3 regions of the Methylosinus sp. is20ea genome follow, and region 1 is predicted to be linked to each of the others. Evidence: predicted binding sites of a transcription regulator. Region 1 holds the regulator's gene; each other region holds the start of a gene.
What was found. The regulator PhoB, encoded in region 1, activates phosphate uptake and scavenging genes when phosphate is short. The targets are predictions, from matches to a motif close to TGTCATNNANCTGTCAT.

Region 1 (6,873 bases):
ACGACCTGGGAAGTCATGCGCTATGTGGTGATCCCCTATACGCGCGTCGGCGTCATCGGCGGCGTGATGCTCGGCCTCGGCCGCGCGCTCGGCGAGACGATGGCCGTGACCTTCGTCATCGGCAACGCGCATAAGGTGTCGAGCTCGCTGCTCGCGCCCGGCACGACCATCTCGGCGACGATCGCCAATGAATTCACCGAGGCGGTCGGCGATCTCTACACCTCCGCGCTGATCGAGCTCGGCCTCATCCTCTTCGTCATCACCTTCTTCGTGCTGGCGGCGGCGCGCTTCATGCTGATGCGCATCGAGCAGAAATCGGGAGCCTGACCCTTGTCCATCTCCGCCTCCCGCCGCCGCACCAACGCGCTCGCCACGACGCTGTGCTGGACCGGCACGGTCTTCGGCCTCGCTTGGCTGGTGCTGATCCTCGGCGCGCTGATCTATGAGGGCGCGCGCGGCCTCACGCCGGCCGTCTTCACCGAGATGACGCCGCCGCCCGGCTCCACCGGCGGCCTGCTCAACGCCATCGCCGGCTCGCTGGTGATGACGACGATCGGCGTGCTGCTCGGCACGCCGCTCGGAATGCTCGCCGGCACCTATATGGCCGAATATGGCCGCTATTCGAAGCTCAGCATGGTCGTGCGCTTCATCAACGACATTCTGCTCAGCGCGCCCTCCATCGTCATCGGCCTCTTCGTCTATACGGTGGTGGTGGCGCAGGTCGGGCATTTCTCCGGCATCGCCGGCGCTCTGGCGCTCGCCGTGCTGGTCGTGCCCGTCGTGGTGCGCACCACGGAGGACATGCTGCTGCTGGTGCCGAGCCCGCTGCGCGAGGCGGCGGCGGCGCTCGGCCTGCCGCGCTCGCATATGCTGCTGCGCGTCGCCTATCGCGCGGCGAAATCGGGCATCATCACCGGCGTGCTGCTGGCCATCGCGCGCGTCTCCGGCGAGACCGCGCCCCTGCTGTTCACCTCGCTGAACAATCAGTTCTGGAGCACGGATCTCAATGCGCCGGTCTCCAGCCTGCCCGTCGTCATCTTCCAATTCGCGCTCTCGCCCTACAAGGATTGGCAGCAGCTCGCCTGGACCGGCGCTCTGCTCGTCACCATCGCCGTCCTTCTGCTCTCCATCACCGCGCGTGCGCTCAGCAGCCAGGGAAAACAACAATGACCGCCATGCCGGTTGTCGAAGCCACTATTCCAACCAAGGTCTCGGTTCGTGATCTGGACTTTTATTACGGCCAGTCGCGCGCGCTGAAATCGATCTCGCTGCCGCTCTACACCAATAAGGTGACGGCCTTCATCGGCCCGTCTGGCTGCGGCAAATCGACTCTGCTGCGCATATTGAACCGCATGTACGACCTCTATCCGCGGCAGCGCGCCGAGGGCGAGGTGCTGCTCGACGGCGAGAATATTCTGGATTCGCGCATCGACCTCAACCTGCTGCGCTCGCGCGTCGGCATGGTGTTTCAGAAGCCGACGCCCTTCCCCATGTCGATCTACGACAATATCGCCTTCGGCATACGCCTCTACGAGAAGCTCTCGCGCAGCGAGCTCGACGGGCGCGTCGAGGCGGCGCTGCGTGGCGCGGCGTTGTGGGACGAGGTGCGCGACAAGCTGAATACGAGCGGCCTCGGCCTCTCGGGCGGCCAGCAGCAGCGCCTGTGCATCGCCCGCACCGTCGCCATTCAGCCGGAGGTGATCCTGTTCGACGAGCCCTGCTCGGCGCTGGACCCGATCTCGACGGCGAAGATCGAGGAGCTCATCGACGAATTGTCGGAGCGCTACACGATCGCCATCGTCACCCACAATATGCAGCAGGCGGCGCGCGTCTCCGATTTCACCGCCTTCATGTATCTCGGCGATCTCGTCGAATTCGGCGAGACGAACAATCTGTTCACCGCGCCGCAGAACAAAAAGACGCAGGACTATATCACCGGCCGCTTCGGCTGAGCGCGCTACGCGCACGAGGAATATGAGACATGAGCGAACATATCGTCAGCTCCTATGACCGCGACCTCGAAGTGCTCGGCCGCCGAATCGCCGAGATGGGGGGCATCGCCGAAAAAATGCTCGCCGAAGCCATGGATGCGCTCGCCAATTTCGACATTGAGCTCGCCCATCGCGTCGTCGCCACCGATCAGCGCCTCGACGCGCTGCAGCGCGAGATAGAGGAGAACGCCATCCTCACCATCGCGCGGCGGCAGCCGCTGGCCATCGATCTGCGCGAATGCATCGCCGCGATGCGCATCGCCGCCGATCTCGAGCGCGTCGGCGATCTCGCCAAGAGCATCGCCAAGCGCACGGTGAAAATCCTCTCCGAGGCGCGCGTGCCCCGCGCCATCATCGGGCTGAAGACCATGGCCGAAGTGGCGGCCATGCAATTGAAGGACGTGCTCGACGCCTACGCCCAGCGCGATGTCGAACGCGCCCGCGCCGTCTGGACGAACGACAGCGAGCTCGACGCGCTCGAAGATTCGGTGTTCCGCGATCTCCTGACCTTCATGATGGAGGACCCGCGCAACATCTCCTTCTGCACGCATCTGCTGTTCTGCTCGAAGAACATAGAGCGCATCGGCGATCATACGACCAATATCGCCGAAACGATCGTCTATCTCGTCACTGGCGAGGCGATGCCGACCGACCGTCCGAAGGGAAAGTCGACGATCCTCGGCGCCAGCGCGGCAACGGATGAGCCCACGCAATGAACGAGATACGCGTCGCAACGCCGCGCGATGCGCCGCACGACCGCGCGCCGCGCATTCTCGTCGTCGAGGACGAGGCGGCGCTCGCGCTGCTGCTCGCCTATAATCTCGAATCCGAGGGCTTCCAGGTCGAGCATGTGGAGCGCGGCGACGAGGCGGAAATCCGCCTCGCCGAATCCGTGCCCGATCTCGTCATTCTCGACTGGATGCTGCCCGGCGTCTCGGGGCTGGAGATCTGCCGGCGGCTGCGCGCCCGCGACGACACGCGCACCATGCCGATCATCATGCTCACCGCGCGCGGCGACGAGAACGAGCGGGTGCGCGGCCTCTCCGTCGGGGCCGATGATTATGTGGTGAAGCCCTTCTCGACGCCGGAGCTGATGGCGCGCGTTCACGCTCTGCTGCGCCGCGCGCGGCCGGAGCGCGTGGCGACGCGGCTCGTCGCCGGCGACATAGACCTCGACCGCGAGACGCGGCGCGTGAAGCGCGGCGGGCGCGAGATTCATCTCGGGCCGACGGAATTCCGCCTGCTCGAATATCTGATGGAAAAGCCCGGCCGCGTCTTCTCGCGCGCGCAATTGCTGGACAGCGTGTGGGGGCTCTCGGCGGAGATCGACGAGCGCACCGTCGACGTGCATGTCGGGCGTCTGCGCAAGGCGATCATCCGCGGCCGCGAGAAAGACCCGATCCGCACCGTGCGCGGCACCGGCTATTCCTTCGACGAGACCTTTGGGAGGAGCTAGGCTCTTCCCAAAGGCCGTCAGAATTGAAGTTCCGGAAATCTCTTCTTTATCTCAGGTATCGCAGTCGACAGGAAGCACTCTACGATCCCAAATATGCTGATGAGTTTTTCCTCTTTCCTATCCGTCGTAATGCGCAGATATGTGGGGCAGAGGTTCGTATCGTTGTCTAAAAAAACTCTTCTATGATCGTGGTGAACATTTCCGAAAATAAAACGACGGGTATGAACCAAGTAGTTGAGGGCATCCCAATAATTTTCCTCCAAAACTCCTTCCGGATGCTCCGAAAGCTCAATCAGCAGTCGTCCTGCACTTGGAAATTTTGTGCCGTAAAGTCCACAAAGCTCATTGACCCTTCGCGCATGGAAAGCGAACTCAAAAACCTCAATGATTATTTGTTCAATATACGGTTTTGACCATTCGCTCGGAAAAACAGAACTCGCAAACGCAAACAGGTGAAGCGCCTTCTCGCGCGCCAAACAAATGTGAATTTCCGCGAGTCTGCGTTCAACGAGCTCCATCGTTGAGTCTCCTTTTAATCAATGACATGTTGAATACGCGTCAATTGAATGAGGTGAAAAGCTCCTCGCGCACCCGGCATCGCTGCGCGCCAAAGGCCGGGACACGGAAGCCCTTCTACGAGCGCCCCGCCAGCTCCGCTGCGCGATAACCCGACCTTATCGCCCCTTCGATCGTCGCCGGCAGGCCCGTCGCGGTCCAATCGCCGGCGAGGAAGAGATTGCGCCAGCGCGTCACAGCGCCGGGGCGGCGCTCCTGCTGCGCCGGCGTCGCGGCGAAGGTGGCGCGCTTCTCCTTCACGATCTGCCATTGCGGCAGCGCGGCCGGCAGGCCGGTGGCGGCGGCGACCTCGGCCCATATGCGCTCGGCGAGGCTCTCGCGCGGCTCGTCTATCAGCCGATCGGCGCCGCTGATCGTCACCGAGAGGCGGTCCTCGAAAGCGAACAGCCATTCGGTGAGCGAGCCGATCATGCCGAGCAGCGCCGGCTGGCCGGGCGGCGGCGCGATCTTGAAATGCGCATTGACGATGCCGCGGAAATCATCCGGCGCCACGAGCCCCGGCAGCAGCTCCTGCGCCGCCCAGGGCGGAACCGCGAGCGCGACCCGATCATTCTCGCCGAGCGCGATTTTCTCATCGCCGAAATCGAGCGCCACGGCGCGCTCATCGGCAAACTCGATTCCCCTCAGCCGTGCAGCGAAACGCGGACCGGCGCCACGCGCGGCGAGCCTCGTCAGCGCCGGCTCGATGAAAGCTGTCCCGAGCCCGCGCCGCGCGACCAGCGGACGACAGGCGGCGCCGCCGGCGGCGAGCGTCTCGCGCAGCACGGCGGCGGCGAGAGCGGCGGAGGACTCGCGCGGCTCCGTATTGAGCGCGGAGAGCAGAACCGGACCCCACAGCCGCTCATAGAGCGCGCCGGAGCAATTCATCGCCTCGCCGATCGTCGCGCCCTTTTTGGCAAGGAGAATGCCGATCGCGCCGAGATAATCGCCGGGCGACGTGCCGGGGACGCGGCGATCGCGCACGAAAATCCACCAGGGCAGGCGCGAGGAATTGGGCCTCATGCGCCAGCGCGTTCCGTCGCGCGTGTCGAGAAAATCGAAGGCGCACTCCTTCGGCCCCACCAACTCGCCGACCGAGCCGATGCGTCGCGCATAATCCAGCGCGGCGGCATTGCCGGAGAGCAGAAGATGATTGCCATTGTCTATGGTGAGATCGAGGCTGGAATCATAATAGGAGCGGCAGCGCCCGCCCGCCATGCGCGCGGCTTCATAGAGCGCGACGCCGCGGCCCTCGTCGGTCAGGCGAATGGCGCAGGAGAGGCCGGCGAGACCCGCGCCGACAATATGCGTGGTTCCGGTCACGTCAGCGCGAATCTGAGCAGGGCCAGCAGGACTTTCGTCCGCGAGGCGGAGACGGGCTCGCGCGGCGGCGCAAAGCCGCGCGCCACCAGACGATCGAGAACGGAGCGATAGGCTGTCGCCATCAGATAAGGCGCCTTCACCGCGCGCTGCGGCGAGACGCGCATGAGAAGCTCCGATTCCGCATAATGCTTGCGCGCGCGCTCGGCCACCGCCGCGCAGACATCAGGCAGGCCCGGATGCGTCAACACCGCGCCACGCGCGAAATTCGTGACGCCGGCCGCCTCCAGCGCCTCGCGGGGCAGATAGAGGCGCCCACGCGCCTCGTCCTCGTCGAGATCGCGCAGAATATTGGTGAGCTGCAAGGCGCGGCCCATGTGATAGGCGAGCATGCGCGCTTTGGTCGGCAGCGCGCCGCGGGCGCTATCCGCCTCGTCGGCGAGGCCGAAAACGCGCACGGAGAGCCGCCCCACGGCGCTCGCGACATGATCGCAATAGAGGTCGAGCCGATCCCATTCCGGCGCGCGAATATCCTCGACCACATCCATGGCCATGCCATCGATGACCGCCTCGAAATCGCCGCGCTCGAGACCGAAGCGGCGCACCGGCCGCGCCAGATCGGCGCAACGCTGATGCGTGCGGCCGGCGTAGAGCGCGTCGAGATCGCGCCGCCAATCATCGAGCTGGGAAAGGCGAAGGGCGCGGTCGCCCTCTTCGTCCGCTATGTCGTCGACGGCGCGGCAGAAGCCGTAGATCGCATACATGGCGTCGCGCCGCTCGGGCTCGAGGATGCGCATGGCGAGATAGAAGGAGCTTTTCGCGGCGACCCGCGGCGCCTCGGGAGCGATCGTCTCCATGCTCATCGCGCGACGCTCGCGGCGGAGGCGGCGCGCGGCCACAGCAACCGGCGCAACAGCACCGTTCCGGCCCCGACGAGCGCCGTGCGCAGGAACGCGCCCTTGGCGGCGTGAACTTTCTCGCTCAACGGATCGGCGACGAGAAGGCGCGCCGTCAGCGTCTCGGCGAGGCGCTGAATCGCGCCCACTTCCATGGCGAGCCGCGTATCGGCGATGAGATCGGCGAATGGCGCGCTCTCTCTCAGCAGCTCCTGCGTGCGCTCGGCCAGCGCGCGCAAGCTTGCGGCGAGCTGCGGCGAGGCGCGCTCGGCGGACAGCATCTCGACGCTCGTGCCATGGGCGGCGAGCGCATCCTGCGGCAGATAGACGCGATCGAGGCCGCGATAATCCTTCGCGCAGTCCTGAAGGTGATTGATGATCTGCAACGCTGCGCAGAGCGCGTCATTCGGCCCCCAGCACGTCGCGCGATCCTCGCCATGGACGTCGAGCACGAAGCGGCCGACCGGCATCGCCGAATAGCGGCAGTAGTCGATGAGATCGTCCCAATCGCGATAGCGCAATTGCGTCACGTCGCGGCGGAAGGCGATCAGCAGATCCTGCGCATGGCGGGGCTCGAGGCCGCGGGCGTCGAGTTCCGCGCGGAGCTTGGCTGCGACGGGAATATCCTCGCCCGCGCCCAGCAACGCCGCCTCCA
Region 2 (6,873 bases), 310 kb from region 1:
AGTCCTTGTCATAGCCCTTGTAGGTGGCCGCGCGGGATTCGCCGGTCAGGAACACGGAGCCGAAGACGTAATAGCCGCTATAGCGCAGGCTGGTTCCGCCGCCATTGCCGAAGATGAGCGCATTGGTGAAGTCGCGCTCATATTGGGCGGCGATATATTCGGCCTGCAGCGAGACCGGGCCATAGGCGGCGGCGGCCTCGAAGCCGTAATTATAGGAATATTTCAGGCAGCTCGAGCGCCGCGCGAAGGGGGCGATGAGCTGGCCGGCCCCGGTTGTCGCGATGTTGAGGCTGGCCGCCGAGGCGCCGCAGGAGAGGTCCTGCGCCGCGGAGACGCGGGTGAGCGCGCCGCCGCCGCCGAGCACGTCGGTCTCCTCGCGCTCGGGCGATTGGCCGGGGCGCAGATTGGCGGCGTCGGTCGCCGCGGTGGTGTTGTTCGGCTTGTGATATTTGAAGGAGCCGCCGAGATGGAGGAGCTTGTCCTCTTCCACGATCGGCGCATAGACGCCGCGCACAGCCGCATCCCAATATTGGGCCTCGCTCGTGGGCGGCGCGGTCGCGGTGTCCTGCGGGCTGGTCGAGAACACGCCGGCCTTGATGTTCCACTGCTTGTCGCCGACGGCGACCGCGGCGCCGGTATGGCGGCTCGGCGAGAGGACGGAGGGCAGAGAGCGCTCGATGAAGGTGAAATATTTCGACGATTCGGTCGATTCGAGGCTGAAGGGCTCGCGGAAATTGCCGATCTGAATGGTGACCGGCTGCGAGCTGATCTCCGGCGGCAGGAATTTGTCGCGATAGGCGAAATAGAAATCGCGAATGCCGGCGACGCCGGCGCCGGTGAAGTCGTATTGGAGCTTGTAGAACCAGTTCTTGAAGGCCTTGCCCTCGACCTCGAGGCGGGCGCGGCGGAAGCCGACATTGGAGCGCGAGATGGTGTCGGCGGAGGAAGCGAAGCCGCCGTCGGCCTGTATGTGCCCGCCGAGCTTGAAGTTGAAGTCCTGATCCTCGGTCTCGACGAACAGGCCGTTGCGGAAGGAGACGAACACCGGCGGCGGCGCGCTGGTTCCCGGCGCGCCCTTGGCGGAGTTGAGCGCGTTCTTGACCTGGGCGTGATCCTTGGCCTGCTGCGTGACCTTGGCCTCGAGCCGCTTGAGCTCCGCCTTCAGCGCCTTGATCTCGCTCGCCGTATCCGCCAGCGCCGAGGCGGGAACGCCCAGCAGCCCGCAAAATGCGACGAGCGCCACGCCGCCCGAGAGGCGCGCGGCCAAGCCGCGGGTGTCGCCGTGTTCCTTCATGATCGTCCCCATATGAATGGCTCAGTAAAATTCCTTAATCATAGACTATAGGGAATGACTAGAGAGATAGCGCGAGCGTGGCGGCGGTCCTCGCCAATTCCCGCGCTTCTGTGGCGGAAATGTCACGTTATAAATATCCGTTTCATAACGGAAAAAGGCCGCCCGTGAGGGCGGCCTCTTCTCGATCGAAACGTCTCGCCGGGCCTGCGAAGGCCGGCGTCTTCGCTCACCAGAAAACCTGGGCGCGAGCGAGGAAGGTGCTTGGATGCTGGCCATTGAGATAGGGCTTGTCGGACGGAGCGACGAGCGTCATGGCGCGCGTCCAGTTGGCCTGGAAGCGAACGCCCTTCACCGGATACCAGTTGAGCGCCAGAGTGAGGTTCTCCTCGCGGCCGCCGAGCGTCGCCGTGCTCGCGAGCGCCTTGTCGGCGGCGCCGCCGGCCACCGCCGCCCAATAGGCGTAGGGACCGCTGACGAGACCGCCATTGTTGAGGTTCAACTCGCTGTAGCGCGCGGCGAATTCCCACGCGCCGAGGCCGCCCTTGCTGAGCGGATTGAGGATCACGACGTCGCTGAAGGTGCCCGGCGTGTTCCAGTCCTTGTCGTAGCCCTTATAGGAGGCCGCGCGGGACTCGCCAGTCAGGAACACCGAGCCCTGGACATAATAGCCGCTGTAATTGAGGCTCGATCCGCCATTGTTGCCGAGCGCCAAGGCCGTCCCCGCATCACGCTCGTAATGAGCGCCGGAATATTCGCCTTGGACCGAGAACGGCCCATAAGCGGCCGCCACTTCGAAATTATAGTTGAAGCTGTATTTCAGACAGCTGTTCTGCAGATAGCCGGGCGTCCACAGCAGGGCGACGCCGGCCGCCGATTTATAGACCGGGCTGCAGGTGAGCGCCTGAGCCGCGGGCACGACGACATAGCGGTTGTTGAGAATGTCGGTCTCGTCGCGCGAGCCGGTGCCCGGCAGCAGATTGTTCGGGTCCTGGGCCGCGGTCGAGTCGTTCGGCTTATGAAACATGAACGAGCCGCCGAAATGCAGCAGCTTGTCCTCCTCGACGATCGGCGCATAGGTGGCGCGCGTCGTCAGGTCCCAATATTGATGGCCGGTGACGGCGGGCGCCTGCGCGGTGTCCTGTCCGAAGCTCGTCGAGAACACGCCCGCCTGCACGCTCCACTGCTTGTCGCCGAGGCCGATCTTGGCGCCGACATGGCGATCCGGAGCCAGGGCGCCGGGAAGCGCGCGCTCGATGAAGGTGATGTGCTTGGACGAGTTCAGCGTTTCCAGGCTGAAGGGCTCGTACTGGCTGCCGACCTGGAAGGTGACCGGCTGCTTGGTGATCGACTCCGGCAGCAGCGTGTCGCGATAGGCGACGAACGCGTCCCGAATGCCGGTCACGCCGGTGCCGGTGAAGTCGTATTGGAACTTGTAATACCAGTTCTTATAGGCCTTGCCCTCGACCTCGAGGCGGGCGCGGCGGAAGCCGACATTGCTGCGGGCGCCGGAGGCGGAGGGATAGCTGGTGAAGCCGCCGTCGGCCTGGATGCGGCCGCCGATCTTGAAGTCGAAGCTCTTGTCCTCGGTCTCGACATAGAGGCCGTTGCGGAAGCTGATGAACACCGGCGGCGGGGCGTTGCCGCCAGGCGCGCCCTTGGCGGAATTCAGCGCGTTCTTGACCTGATGGGTCGCCTTGGCCTGCTCGTCGAGCTTGTGCTCGAGCCGCTTCAGCTCGGCCTTCAGCGCCTTGATCTCGCTCGACGTGTCGGCGACGGCCGCCGTGGGCGCGCCGAACGCGCCGAGGAGGGCGATGGCGGCCACGCCTCCCAGCAGCTTCGAAGGCGTCGCGCCTCTCGCGATCGTCTGAACGTTCGGTACCTGTGTCATGTCGGTCAGCCTCTAGCCTTGAATTGATTACCGCTACGGCAGCGCTAGAGGCGTTACGTGACACAATCATCACAAAAAGGAAGGGCGGCGATTTGTGACGGCGCTTTCTACGTAAGGTGTTGCCCAAATGCCACGCGGGCGGGGCGCGCGTTTGCCCGTAAGTTCGAGATAAGCCTTTTAGATTATTGGTATTTTTTGCCGTCGCGCGGGCTTCGGCGATGGCGATCCGATCGCTCGGGCGCGGTGAGGGCGGGGCCGCAATATCGTCGCGCCTCATATTCTGCGCGCCTCCAATCGTGGCCGATCGGCAACACTTACGTGAAAAACCTTACGTGGCGGCGACTCGGGCCTTGCGCTGACGGCCAATCGAAATGTAAGACAATTACATGTGATGTATCCAAAGAACATTTCGCCTGTCGAAGCTCGTCGGATGAGCGGAGTTGGCGAGAATTTAGGCGTCATTTGTCGATGAATAGGCAAATGGCGTAATTGTCGAGCGCTTCGCGTGTCCGCTTCGGACCCGGGAGACTTGTCGTCGATGCGAGATGTTCATTCGATCGAATGAAACCCCGCCCGTCGAACAGAAATCCGGACCGTTCACGCCGCGCGCCGAACGACGAGCGCAGGGGGCTTTGATGAAAGAACAGAAAATCGGGTCGAAAATGGCGCGGCGGCTCTCGGGCGGCGTGGCGCTCGCCGCATTCTGCGGGCTGCTGGGCGCTCCGGCGTCTGCGCTGGCCGATACGGCGAGTGAGATCAAGGCGCTGAAGGCGGAGCTCAAGCGGCTCGAGGCCAAGGTCGCCGATCAGGCCAAGACCAATGTCCAGGTCAAGAATGCGCTGAACTCCGCCAAGACCCTGCCCGGGCTCGTCGCCCCGCCGCCGGTGTTCGTCAGCTTCCGCAACGGCCTCTTCGTCGAGACCGAGGACAAGGCGTTCAGCTTCAAGATCGGCGGCCGCATGCAGATCGACGGCGGCTTCGCCAGCTCGGCCGACACAATGTCGCGCAGCAATGTCGGCTTCCGCCGCGCGCAGATCTGGATCGAAGGCAAGGCCTACAAAGACTGGTACTACCGGTTCCAGTATGATTTCACCAACGCCGGCGTGACCGGCATACGCGACGCCTATGTGGGCTATCGCGCCAAATTGCTGCCGGAATCGATCACGACACAGCCCGTCACCTTCCAGGTCGGCAATTTCTTCGAGCCGTTCAGCCTGGAGACGAACAGCTCGACGAGCAACATCACCTTCCTCGAACGCGCCATGCCGACCGTCCTGGCGCCGAGCCGCCATACGGGCGCGGCCGTCACCATCGGCGACAAGATTTGGACCGTGAAGACCGGCATCTTCTCCACCTCGCCGCAGGACACTGCGGTCGCTCCGCCCACTGGCGGCGCGCAATATTGGGACGCGGCGGTGCGCGCCACCTATGCGCCCATTCAGGAAGAGGACAAGCTGCTGCATCTCGGCTCGTCCTTCCGCTATCACAAGCCAGAGGACACGACGGCCGCCACCGATTCGGCCTTCCTTCGGCCGGGCGCCGGCACGGAGCGCGAGGAGGCGGATGTTCTGGGCGGCAGCGGAACCTGGACGCGCGTGTCCGCGGCTCAGGATTTGACTTGCGCCGCCTCCGGCAGCTTGGCGACGACCGCGACCGGCCTCGGTCTCTTGTCCGCGCCTTTCATTCTGAAGAACGGCTGCTTGAAATACGCCTATAGCTACGGCTTCGAAGCCGCCGCCAGCTATGGCCCCGTCTCGCTGCAGGGCGAATATATCGCCACGCGATACGAGCGCGATCCGGTCAACGGCTTCCTGCTCGGCAATGGCGGCGGCTCCAGCCTCCAATACAGCGGCTATTACGTCCAGGGGTCGTGGTTCCTGACCGGCGAATCGCGCGCCGCCGTCTACGGTAGCTACGACAAGAACTTTTTCACGCCCGGCACTTTCGGCCCGATCCAGATCAAGGATCCCGTCAACAAGGGCGGCTGGGGCGCCTGGGAGCTCGCGGCGCGCTACAGCGAGATCAATCTCAATAATGGCGGCCTCGTCGACGGCAACTATGTCTATGCGGCGACGGCGGCCGGCACGGCGGCTCAGAAAGCGCTCGCCAGCACGGCGACGCTCGGCGGCCGTCAGGACAATCTGACGATCGGCTTGAACTGGTATCCGGTCAACGGCTTCCGCCTGCAGGCCAATTGGACGAAGGCGCTGACGATGGTCGCGCCCTCCGACCGCCCCTATCTCAACGGCGAGCATCCGAGCTTCTTCCTCGCCCGCGCCAACGTCTTCTGGTGAGACGCCGCAAAGGCGTTGGATCAATCATCGATGGCCGCCCCTCAGGGGCGGCCATTCGCATTTTCGGCCGACCTTTCCTCCCCCGCGTTCCTCCCCCCGCGTTCCTTCGCGGCGTTCCTTGGCCGCGAGCCTCGCTCGAGCCAACCGTGCTCAGTGTGGCGATCTGGCTTCTACCGAGGAGGGCGCAAGTGTCGGAATCTCGTGCATGGCGCAAAGGCGTCGCAGTCGCGGCTCTCGTCGCGGCGCTGGGTGAGCCCGGTCTCGCTCTCGCGGATACAGCGAGCGAGATAAAAGCGCTGAAAGCCGAGCTGAAGCGCCTCGAGACCAAGCTCGACGCTCAGTCCAAGGCGACGCACGAGGCGACAAAGCATTTGAATGCGGCGAAATCCGCGCCGGCCGCCAATGCGCCGCCGCCCGTCTTCGTCAGCTTCAGAAACGGCCTCTTCGTCGAGAGCGAGGACAAGAGCTTCGATTTCAAGATCGGCGGCCGCATCCATGCCGATGGCGGCTTCGCCAGCTCCGCAGACACGATCCGCCGCAGCAACGCCGGCTTTCGCCGCGCCGAGCTCGAGGTCGCCGGCCGCGCTTACGGCAATTGGATCTATCGCTTCCAATATGATTTCGCCACCGCCGCCGGCGGCGTCGCCGGCATCCGCGACGCCTATCTCGCCTATCGCGCGAAATTCCTGCCCGAATGGATCAGCGCGCAGCCGGTCTCCCTGCAGATCGGCAATTTCCACGAGCCCTTCGGCCGGGAGGTTCTCGACGGCGACAAGCATATGACCTTCATGGAGCGCAGCCTCACCGCCAATCTCGGCCCGGCCCGCCACATAGGCGCGGCCGTCGGCCTCGGCGACGAGAGCTGGGCGCTGAAGGGCGGCATTTTCTCGACCAGCCCGCAGGATGCGGCAAGCGCTCCGCCCCCCGGCGGCGCGCAATATTGGGACGCTTCGGCGCGCGCCATCTATGCGCCCATCCACGAGGTCGACGCGCTGCTCCATCTCGGCGCGGCCTTCGTCTATCACCGGCCCAATAGCTCGACCGGCGCCACCGACGCCACCAATCTCACCCCCGGCGCCTCCGCCTTCGAGCGGGAGCTCACCGGAATTCTGGGCGCGGGCGGCGCGACGGTGCGCGTTCCGGCGGCGCAGGACCTCTCCTGCGCGGCCTCGGCGGCGACGCTCAATGTCGCGACGACCGGCGCCGGCCAGCTCGTCGCGCCCTTCGTGCAGCGGCCGAGCTGCCTGAAATATTCCTACAATTACGGCTTCGAGGCCGCCGCCGCCTATGGCCCGGTCTCCGTCGAGGCGGAATATGTCGGCGCGCAATATCAGCGGGACGCGCTGCTCGCCTTTCTCTACGCCAATGGCGGCGGGTCGCAGCTGCATTACAGCGCC
Region 3 (6,873 bases), 1.3 Mb from region 1:
TTCGTCGGCGACGCCGACCGGCTGCTCGAGAATTATGAGTTCGGCCGCGCCCATCACCGCGTGCTGCATTTCGTCTATCGCCGCCCCGGCCTCGCCATCGCCGCTCTGCTCGATATTCTGAAAATCACCAAGCAGAGCCTCAACCGCGTGCTCAAGCAATTGCTCGACGCCGGCTTCGTCGAGGCGCGCGAGGGCGCGACCGACCGCCGCCAGCGCCTCCTCTTCCCCACGGCCAAGGGCGCGCGTCTCGCCCAGGAGCTCGCCGTGCTGCAATCGGAGCGCTTCCGCCGCGTCTTCGGCGAGCTGCCGCCGCAGGCGCGCGAGGCGACCGCCGATTTTCTGCTCGCCATGGTCAACGCCCCCGACCGCGAGAAAGTGCGCGCGCATCTGCCGCCGCGCCGGCGGAGGCGGCAGCTCACCGAAGACGACGCCGCATGAGCGCGCCGGCGCCGCAGACCGCGGCCGAGCCAGGACCGCATATTCTCGTCGTCGACGACGACAGGCGCATTCGCTCGCTGCTGTCGCGCTATCTCGCCGCCGAGGGCTATCTGGTCAGCGCCGCCGCCGACGCCGTCCAGGCCCGCGCCCGCCTCGCCGATATGACCTTCGATCTCATCGTCCTCGATGTGATGATGCCCGGCGAGAGCGGCCCCGAATTCGCGCGCAAATTGCGCAGCGAGGCGGAGCCGCTGCGCTCCTCCCCCATCCTCATGCTGACGGCGCGCGGCGAGACGGCCGATCGCGTGGCCGGGCTCGAGGCGGGCGTCGACGATTATCTCGCCAAGCCTTTCGAGCCGCGCGAGCTCTCGCTGCGCATCGCCAGCATTTTGCGTCGCGCCGGCCGCGCGGCCCGCCCTGCCCACGCCGCGGCGAGCGTGCGTTTCGGCGCTTTCGGCTTCGATCTCGAAAAGGGCCGATTGCGCGCGCATGATCGAATCATCCATCTGACGACTCGCGAAGAGGAGATTTTGCGGGTGCTGGCGATGAATGCGGGCGAAATCGTATCACGGCAGAGGTTGGCGCAGCGCCTCGTCGATGGCAAAGTCGAGACCGTCGGCGAGCGCAGCGTCGATGTCGAGGTGGCGCGGCTGCGCCGCAAGATCGAGGGCGACGCGGGCGGCCCGCGCCATCTGCAGACGATCCGCGGCCGCGGATACAGGCTGTGGGCGGACGCCGTCGTCAGCCCGGATGAGGAATACGGAAAAGCGCAATGACCCTAGCCCTCCCCGCCGCGCTCGACGCCCCGCGCCAGCTCTGGCGGCGCTTCGCCGGCTGGCTGCATGCGCGCATGCCCAAGGGGCTCTACGCCCGCTCGCTGCTGATCGTCATTCTGCCGATCGTGCTGTTGCAATCGGCTGTCGCCTATTTTTTCATGGAGCGGCATTGGCAGGCGGTGACCTCACGCCTCTCCGCCGCCGTGGCGCGCGACGTGGCGGCGCTGATCGATTTCTACGACGCCTTTCCGCAAGGAGAGCATCGCGAGATCCTCCAGCGCATCGCCGGCGAGGATTTGAGCATAGATGTCCATTTCCTGCCCAAGGAGCCGCTGCCGCCGCCGGCCGCCAAGCCCTTCTTCTCGCTGCTCGACCACACTCTGTCGCGGGAATTGTCGCTGCGCCTGCAGCGACCCTTCTGGATCGACACGGTCGGGCGCTCCAATATCGTCGAAATCCGAGTCGCGCTCGACGATTCGGTGATGCGCCTGCTCGCCCATCGCACCCAGGCCTATGCGTCCAATTCGGAAATCTTCTTCATCTGGACGGTGATCGCCTCGCTGGTCATCATCGCCATCGCCACCTCCTTCCTGCGCAATCAGATCCGCCCGATCCTGCGCCTCGCCCGCGCGGCGGAGGAGTTCGGCAAAGGCCGCGAGGTCGCCTTCAGCCCACGCGGCGCGCGCGAGGTGCGGCAGGCGGGCGCGGCATTTTTGGAGATGAAGCGCCGCGTCGAGCGCGCCATGGAGCAGCGCACCACCATGCTCAACGGCGTGTCGCATGATCTGCGCACCATCATCACGCGCTTCAAGCTGTCGCTCGCACTGATCGGCGAGACGACGGAGACGACCGAGCTGAAGAAGGACGTCGACGAGATGGAGCGCATGGTCGAGGCCTATCTCGCCTTCGCCCGCGGCGATGGCGGCGAGGCGACGGCCGACACCGACGTCGCCGCCCTTCTCGACGAGCTGAAGAGCGATTCCGAGCGTCACGGCCTCGGCGCACAGGCGAGCTTCGCCGGCCGGAGACTGGTGGCCGTGCGCCCGGCCGCCTTCCGCCGCTGCCTCGCCAATCTCGTCGGCAACGCCCAGCGCTATGCGAAAAATATCGCGCTCAGCGGCCTCAATGACGGCAAGACGCTCACCATTCACATCGACGACGATGGCCCCGGCATTCCGCCCGAGCGCCGGGAGGACGCCTTCCGGCCCTTCTATCGCCTCGATGAATCGCGCAATCAGGACGAGAGCCATTCCGGGCTCGGCCTCGCCATAGCGCGCGACATCATGCGCTCGCATGGCGGCGAGGTGACGCTCGAGGGCTCGCCGCTCGGCGGCTTGCGCGCGACCGTCACTTTGCCGGTGTGACCGCTCAGCCCTCCGCCGGACAGGGGATTTCCTTCGTCACGCCTTCGATAAAGGCCTTCATGCCGCAATTGGCGCGCAAGGGGCCGAGCTTGTTATTGCCCTCCCAGGTCAAAAAGGTGACGATCCCGCGCGGATTGATAGCGATCACCTTGTATCGCTCCGGGCTGCGCGTCGCATAGCATTTGCCTTCTTTTATGTCCTCGGCGGTCAGGGCCATGATCTGATCTCCTTTCGCATTTAGCCTGCCCTCGTCCCGCAAGAGCTGTGCCACACGTCAATGCGCCGCGTGATCGTGGTCATGGTCGTGATCGTGATCGTCGTGATCGTGATGATCCTCCGCCGCCGCGCCCTTCTTGTGGACGACATGCTCGGTGAGGAAATCGCCGGCGGCGATCACCCCATCGTCGTCCATCGCATGGGCGAGCCCCTTGCGCGTCATCGACCAGACGCGGGCGCCCTGCGCGGTGAGAGCGGCCTTGGTCTCGCGCGCCGCGGCGAGCGGCGCGGTCTCGTCGGCGTCGCCGTGGATCAGCAGGACGGGCGGCGCGCCATCGGCGCCGATGGGCGGCGAAGCGCCATAGGGGCCGCCCGAAAAGGCGACGATCGCCGCCGCGGGCCCGGGCCGCGCGAGGCCGGCGAGCAGCGCCAGAGTCGCGCCCTGCGAGAAGCCGACCAGCGCCAGATGCGAGGGCGGCAGGCGGCGTTTGGCGAGCGCCTCGTCGAGGAACTGGCCGAGCGCCGCGAGCCCTTTGGCGAGCCCCTCGGCGTCCTCCGCATCGAACCAGCGCCGCACGCCATCGGCGCCGACGGGCGCGACGGCGGCGAGAAATTCGGCCTTGGGCATTGTCGGCGCCCAATTGAGCGCATCGTCGACCATGGATTGGACATCCGCGCCCTCACCATGCAGCAGCACGACGAGAAAGGCGGGTTTTCCGCAGGAGAGAGCGGCCAGCGCCGGCCCTTCGACAATATCGGTCATGGGTTGCTCCTTCGGGCGCCGGCGCCTCGCCGGCGGCGGCACGGTTCAATAAGCGTGCCGAGGCTCTGGCGCCCAATCTGCTTCGCGTAGGTCGCGCCGGGGACGGACCGGCGCACCGTGAGAACCAACGCAAAGCAACAGGAGGAGGACCGCGTGGCGGACTACAAAGTGACGGTCGAGGAGCAGCCCGACGGAAAATGGGCCTGTTTCCTGCACGTGCCGGGTGAGGAGCCGTATAATCTCGGCAAGACGTTCAAGAACGAGGATCGCGCGGACGCCTGGCTGACCGTCGGCGAGGCGACGACGGCGATCGATATGGCGGTGGCCAAGCTCACCAAGAAGTGAGCGAGCGGTAAGGGCCGCGACGCGCGCCTGTCGGATATCCGACAGGCGTTCCCGGCCCTTCGTCCATTTTATCCCGCGCCGGAGCCGCGCGCAGCAAGGAGCGAAAACAATGGCGGTTGATTTGAAGGGCGAGTGGACCGACGCCGATATAGCGAAGCTCATCGGTTCGGTCGTCGACGATCGCGACTGGCGCCTCGAGGTCGGCGCGGACGGCGTCGCCTCGCTCGTCGACAAGACGGCTCATCCGACCGACGACGCCTATGACAACCAGCTCCACTGCTTCCTCGAGACCTGGATGCAGGGAACGGATTTCGTCGGCCCTTCGGCCGCGGGCGACAAGGAGCTCGTCGGCAAGGTCGCCAAGGCGCTGCGCGAGAATTATCCGACCCTCAAGGGACCGAAATTCGTCTACGTCTCCCTGTGATCGCTTCGTGGCCTTTGTGGTACGAAGGCCACGACGCCACTATGTTTCTGTTCCGTTAACAAATGTGACCCGGTTGTCACCGAATCGTTAACAGGCGGCCATACACCTCCGGCCGAGCTATAAGCCGGAGAGTGAAATGCCTTTTCGTAACTGGTTGCTAGCGTCCATCTCGACGCTGGCCCTTCACGGCGTCGCACTGGCGCAGACCTATCGCACGCCCAATGTCGTCGCCAATGACGGCCCCTCCTCCATCAGTCTCGGAGGCGTGACCTTCACCAATCAAGGCCTCACTGGAACTGGACGTCTTCCGGCGACGACGATCGACTTCCTCGGCGACACGCTCGGCTCGTTCTCGAGCCTCGCCATCGATCCCTATTCCTGGCGCCGCGTCGGCTCGAGCTTCTCCGCGACCATGTTCGCTTTGCCCGACCGCGGATTGAACGATCCCGCCAATGGCGTCTTCTACGATTATGCGGGGCGGCTCCTGCGCTTCGACATCGCCTTCTCGCCTTATGCGGGCGCGAATCTCCCCGCTTCGACCGCCTCACAGAATCAGGTGCAGATCGCGCCGAACGGCGGCGTGCTGCTGCGCGACAATCAAGGCAAGACATTCACGGGCGCCGACCCCGGCTCCTCGACGACCACTCTGTTCGGCCGCCTCGCGCCGAGCCCGGCCACGGGAGCGACCGGCGCCGGCAAAATCTCGCTCGACGCCGAGGGGCTGGCCTTCAAGACCGATCGCTCCTTCTACATCAGCGACGAATATGGCCCGTCGATCTTCTATTTCGACGCCAATGGCAATCTGGTCGGCTCGGTCGGCATTCCCTCGTCGCTGCTGCCGCGAACCAATGGCGCGATCAATTTCAACTCGGTCAACGCGCCGGCCACGGGACGCCGCAACAATCAAGGCCTCGAGGCGGTGTCGGTGAGCCCGGACGGCAATCGGCTCTTCGCGATATTGCAGAGCGCGCCGATGCAAGATCTGATCGACGCCCAGCAGCAGACGCGCAACAACACGCGAATCCTCGTCTACGACATCTCGCTCAATCCGACGCCGGCGGCGCCGATCGAGACCTATGTGCTGCAGTTGCCGACCTACACGCTGAACGGCAATGGCGGCGCCGCCAACCGCACCGCGGCGCAGAGCGAGATGGTGGCGCTCAACGACAAGCAGTTCCTCGTGCTGGCGCGCGACGGAACCGGCCAGGGCCCGGCGGGCGGCAATCCGATCATGGTCAAATCCATCTATCTCGTCGACATCGGCAATGCGACCAATATCGCCGGCACGCCCGCCGATACGACGGCGGGCGGCCAGGTGGCGCCCAATGGCGTGCTGAATCCGGCGATCACCCCGGCGCAGTCTGTCGAGCTCGTGAACATGCTCAACACGACTCAGCTCGCCCGCTTCGGCCTCAATCTCGACAATGGCGCGCCCGGCCAGTCGGCGCAGTCGCGGCTCACTCTGTCAGAGAAATGGGAGGGCATGGCGCTCGTCCCGACGCTCGTCGAGGGCCGGCCGAACGACTTTTATCTCTTCGTCTCCAACGACAATGATTTCACCACGACCAATGGCGTGATGCAGGGCCAGAGCTACAACTCCGGCCAGAACAACGACAATATGGTCCTCGTCTATCGGCTCACTCTGCCGACCGCCGTCGATCCGCTGTTCCTCAAATCCATGCGCGATACGACGCCGCAGGTGCTCGGACGCATCGACGCCGGCGCTCTCGGCCTCGCCTCGAGCGCCGGCGCGCCGGTCGTCGCGCAGCTGCATTCGATCCGCCGCGCGCAGAGCGGCGTCTTCGCGGCGCAGGGCCTCTCGACCTGGCTCGGCGGCAACGTCGATTTCGGCCAGACCGCCACGCGGCCCGGGGTCGACGGCGACCGCACGCTCTATGGCGGCTCCTTCGGCGTCGACTATGGCTGGAAGGAAATTCGCGCGGGCGTCGCGGCGACGGTGCGCGCCGGCCAATATGGCGGCGGCGCGCTCGGCTATTTCGACATTTCGCCGACCGTCTCGCCGAGCCTCTACGCCGGCTATTTCGGCGATCTCTTCTATCTCCATGGAACGGCGACCTTCTCGCCGGACGTCGGCTTCTCCGACATACGCCGCCTCGGCGCCTATGGGCTCACCGGCGTCGGCCGCACCAGCGTCGACTCCTTTGCGTTTGGCGGCGAGATCGGCGCCAAGCTGAAGCTGGACGCCTTCCAATTCACGCCCTTCTTCGGCGTGACGCAGACGACCGCGACGATCCGCGGCTATACGGAGAGCGGCGCGGCCGGCGGCAATGTCGTCTATCCGGAGCACGCCATTCATGCGACGACGCTGCGCTATGGCGGCGAGGTCTCGGCCTCTTTCCTCGGGGTCAACCCTTGGGTGCGGGTCGCCTATAATCAGACGCTCGACCGCGATCCCAAGCGCGTCAACGTCAGCCTGGCCGGCGTGCTGAGCCCTATGGCGACGCAGCCGATCCTCATTCCGACCTATGATCGCAATTCGGTCACGGTCGGCGTCGGCGCGCAGGGCGATCTCGCGCCGAATATCGG

Region 2: a site for PhoB is predicted at 3,240-3,256, ahead of AC6IY7_RS04695 (OprO/OprP family phosphate-selective porin). Genes of this name have one in related genera too.
Region 3: a site for PhoB is predicted at 4,401-4,417, ahead of AC6IY7_RS00205 (esterase-like activity of phytase family protein). Genes of this name have one in related genera too.

What each region holds. Positions count from the first base shown of each region.
Region 1 covers NZ_AP046088.1:1,329,315-1,336,187, forward strand. Annotated here, with positions in the region: gene pstC (phosphate ABC transporter permease subunit PstC) at 1-327, shown strand, start outside; gene pstA (phosphate ABC transporter permease PstA) at 331-1,170, shown strand; gene pstB (phosphate ABC transporter ATP-binding protein PstB) at 1,167-1,952, shown strand; gene phoU (phosphate signaling complex protein PhoU) at 1,982-2,707, shown strand; gene phoB (phosphate regulon transcriptional regulator PhoB) at 2,704-3,447, shown strand; gene AC6IY7_RS06120 (hypothetical protein) at 3,465-3,965, opposite strand; gene hpnE (hydroxysqualene dehydroxylase HpnE) at 4,081-5,325, opposite strand; gene hpnD (presqualene diphosphate synthase HpnD) at 5,322-6,185, opposite strand; gene hpnC (squalene synthase HpnC) at 6,182-6,873, opposite strand, start outside.
Region 2 covers NZ_AP046088.1:1,023,728-1,030,600, reverse strand. Annotated here, with positions in the region: gene AC6IY7_RS04700 (OprO/OprP family phosphate-selective porin) at 1-1,294, opposite strand, end outside; gene AC6IY7_RS04695 (OprO/OprP family phosphate-selective porin) at 1,521-3,182, opposite strand; gene AC6IY7_RS04690 (OprO/OprP family phosphate-selective porin) at 3,818-5,476, shown strand; gene AC6IY7_RS04685 (OprO/OprP family phosphate-selective porin) at 5,665-6,873, shown strand, end outside.
Region 3 covers NZ_AP046088.1:31,742-38,614, forward strand. Annotated here, with positions in the region: gene AC6IY7_RS00170 (MarR family winged helix-turn-helix transcriptional regulator) at 1-438, shown strand, start outside; gene AC6IY7_RS00175 (response regulator) at 435-1,214, shown strand; gene AC6IY7_RS00180 (ATP-binding protein) at 1,211-2,578, shown strand; gene AC6IY7_RS00185 (hypothetical protein) at 2,583-2,795, opposite strand; gene AC6IY7_RS00190 (alpha/beta hydrolase) at 2,853-3,557, opposite strand; gene AC6IY7_RS00195 (hypothetical protein) at 3,711-3,902, shown strand; gene AC6IY7_RS00200 (hypothetical protein) at 4,012-4,326, shown strand; gene AC6IY7_RS00205 (esterase-like activity of phytase family protein) at 4,463-6,873, shown strand, end outside.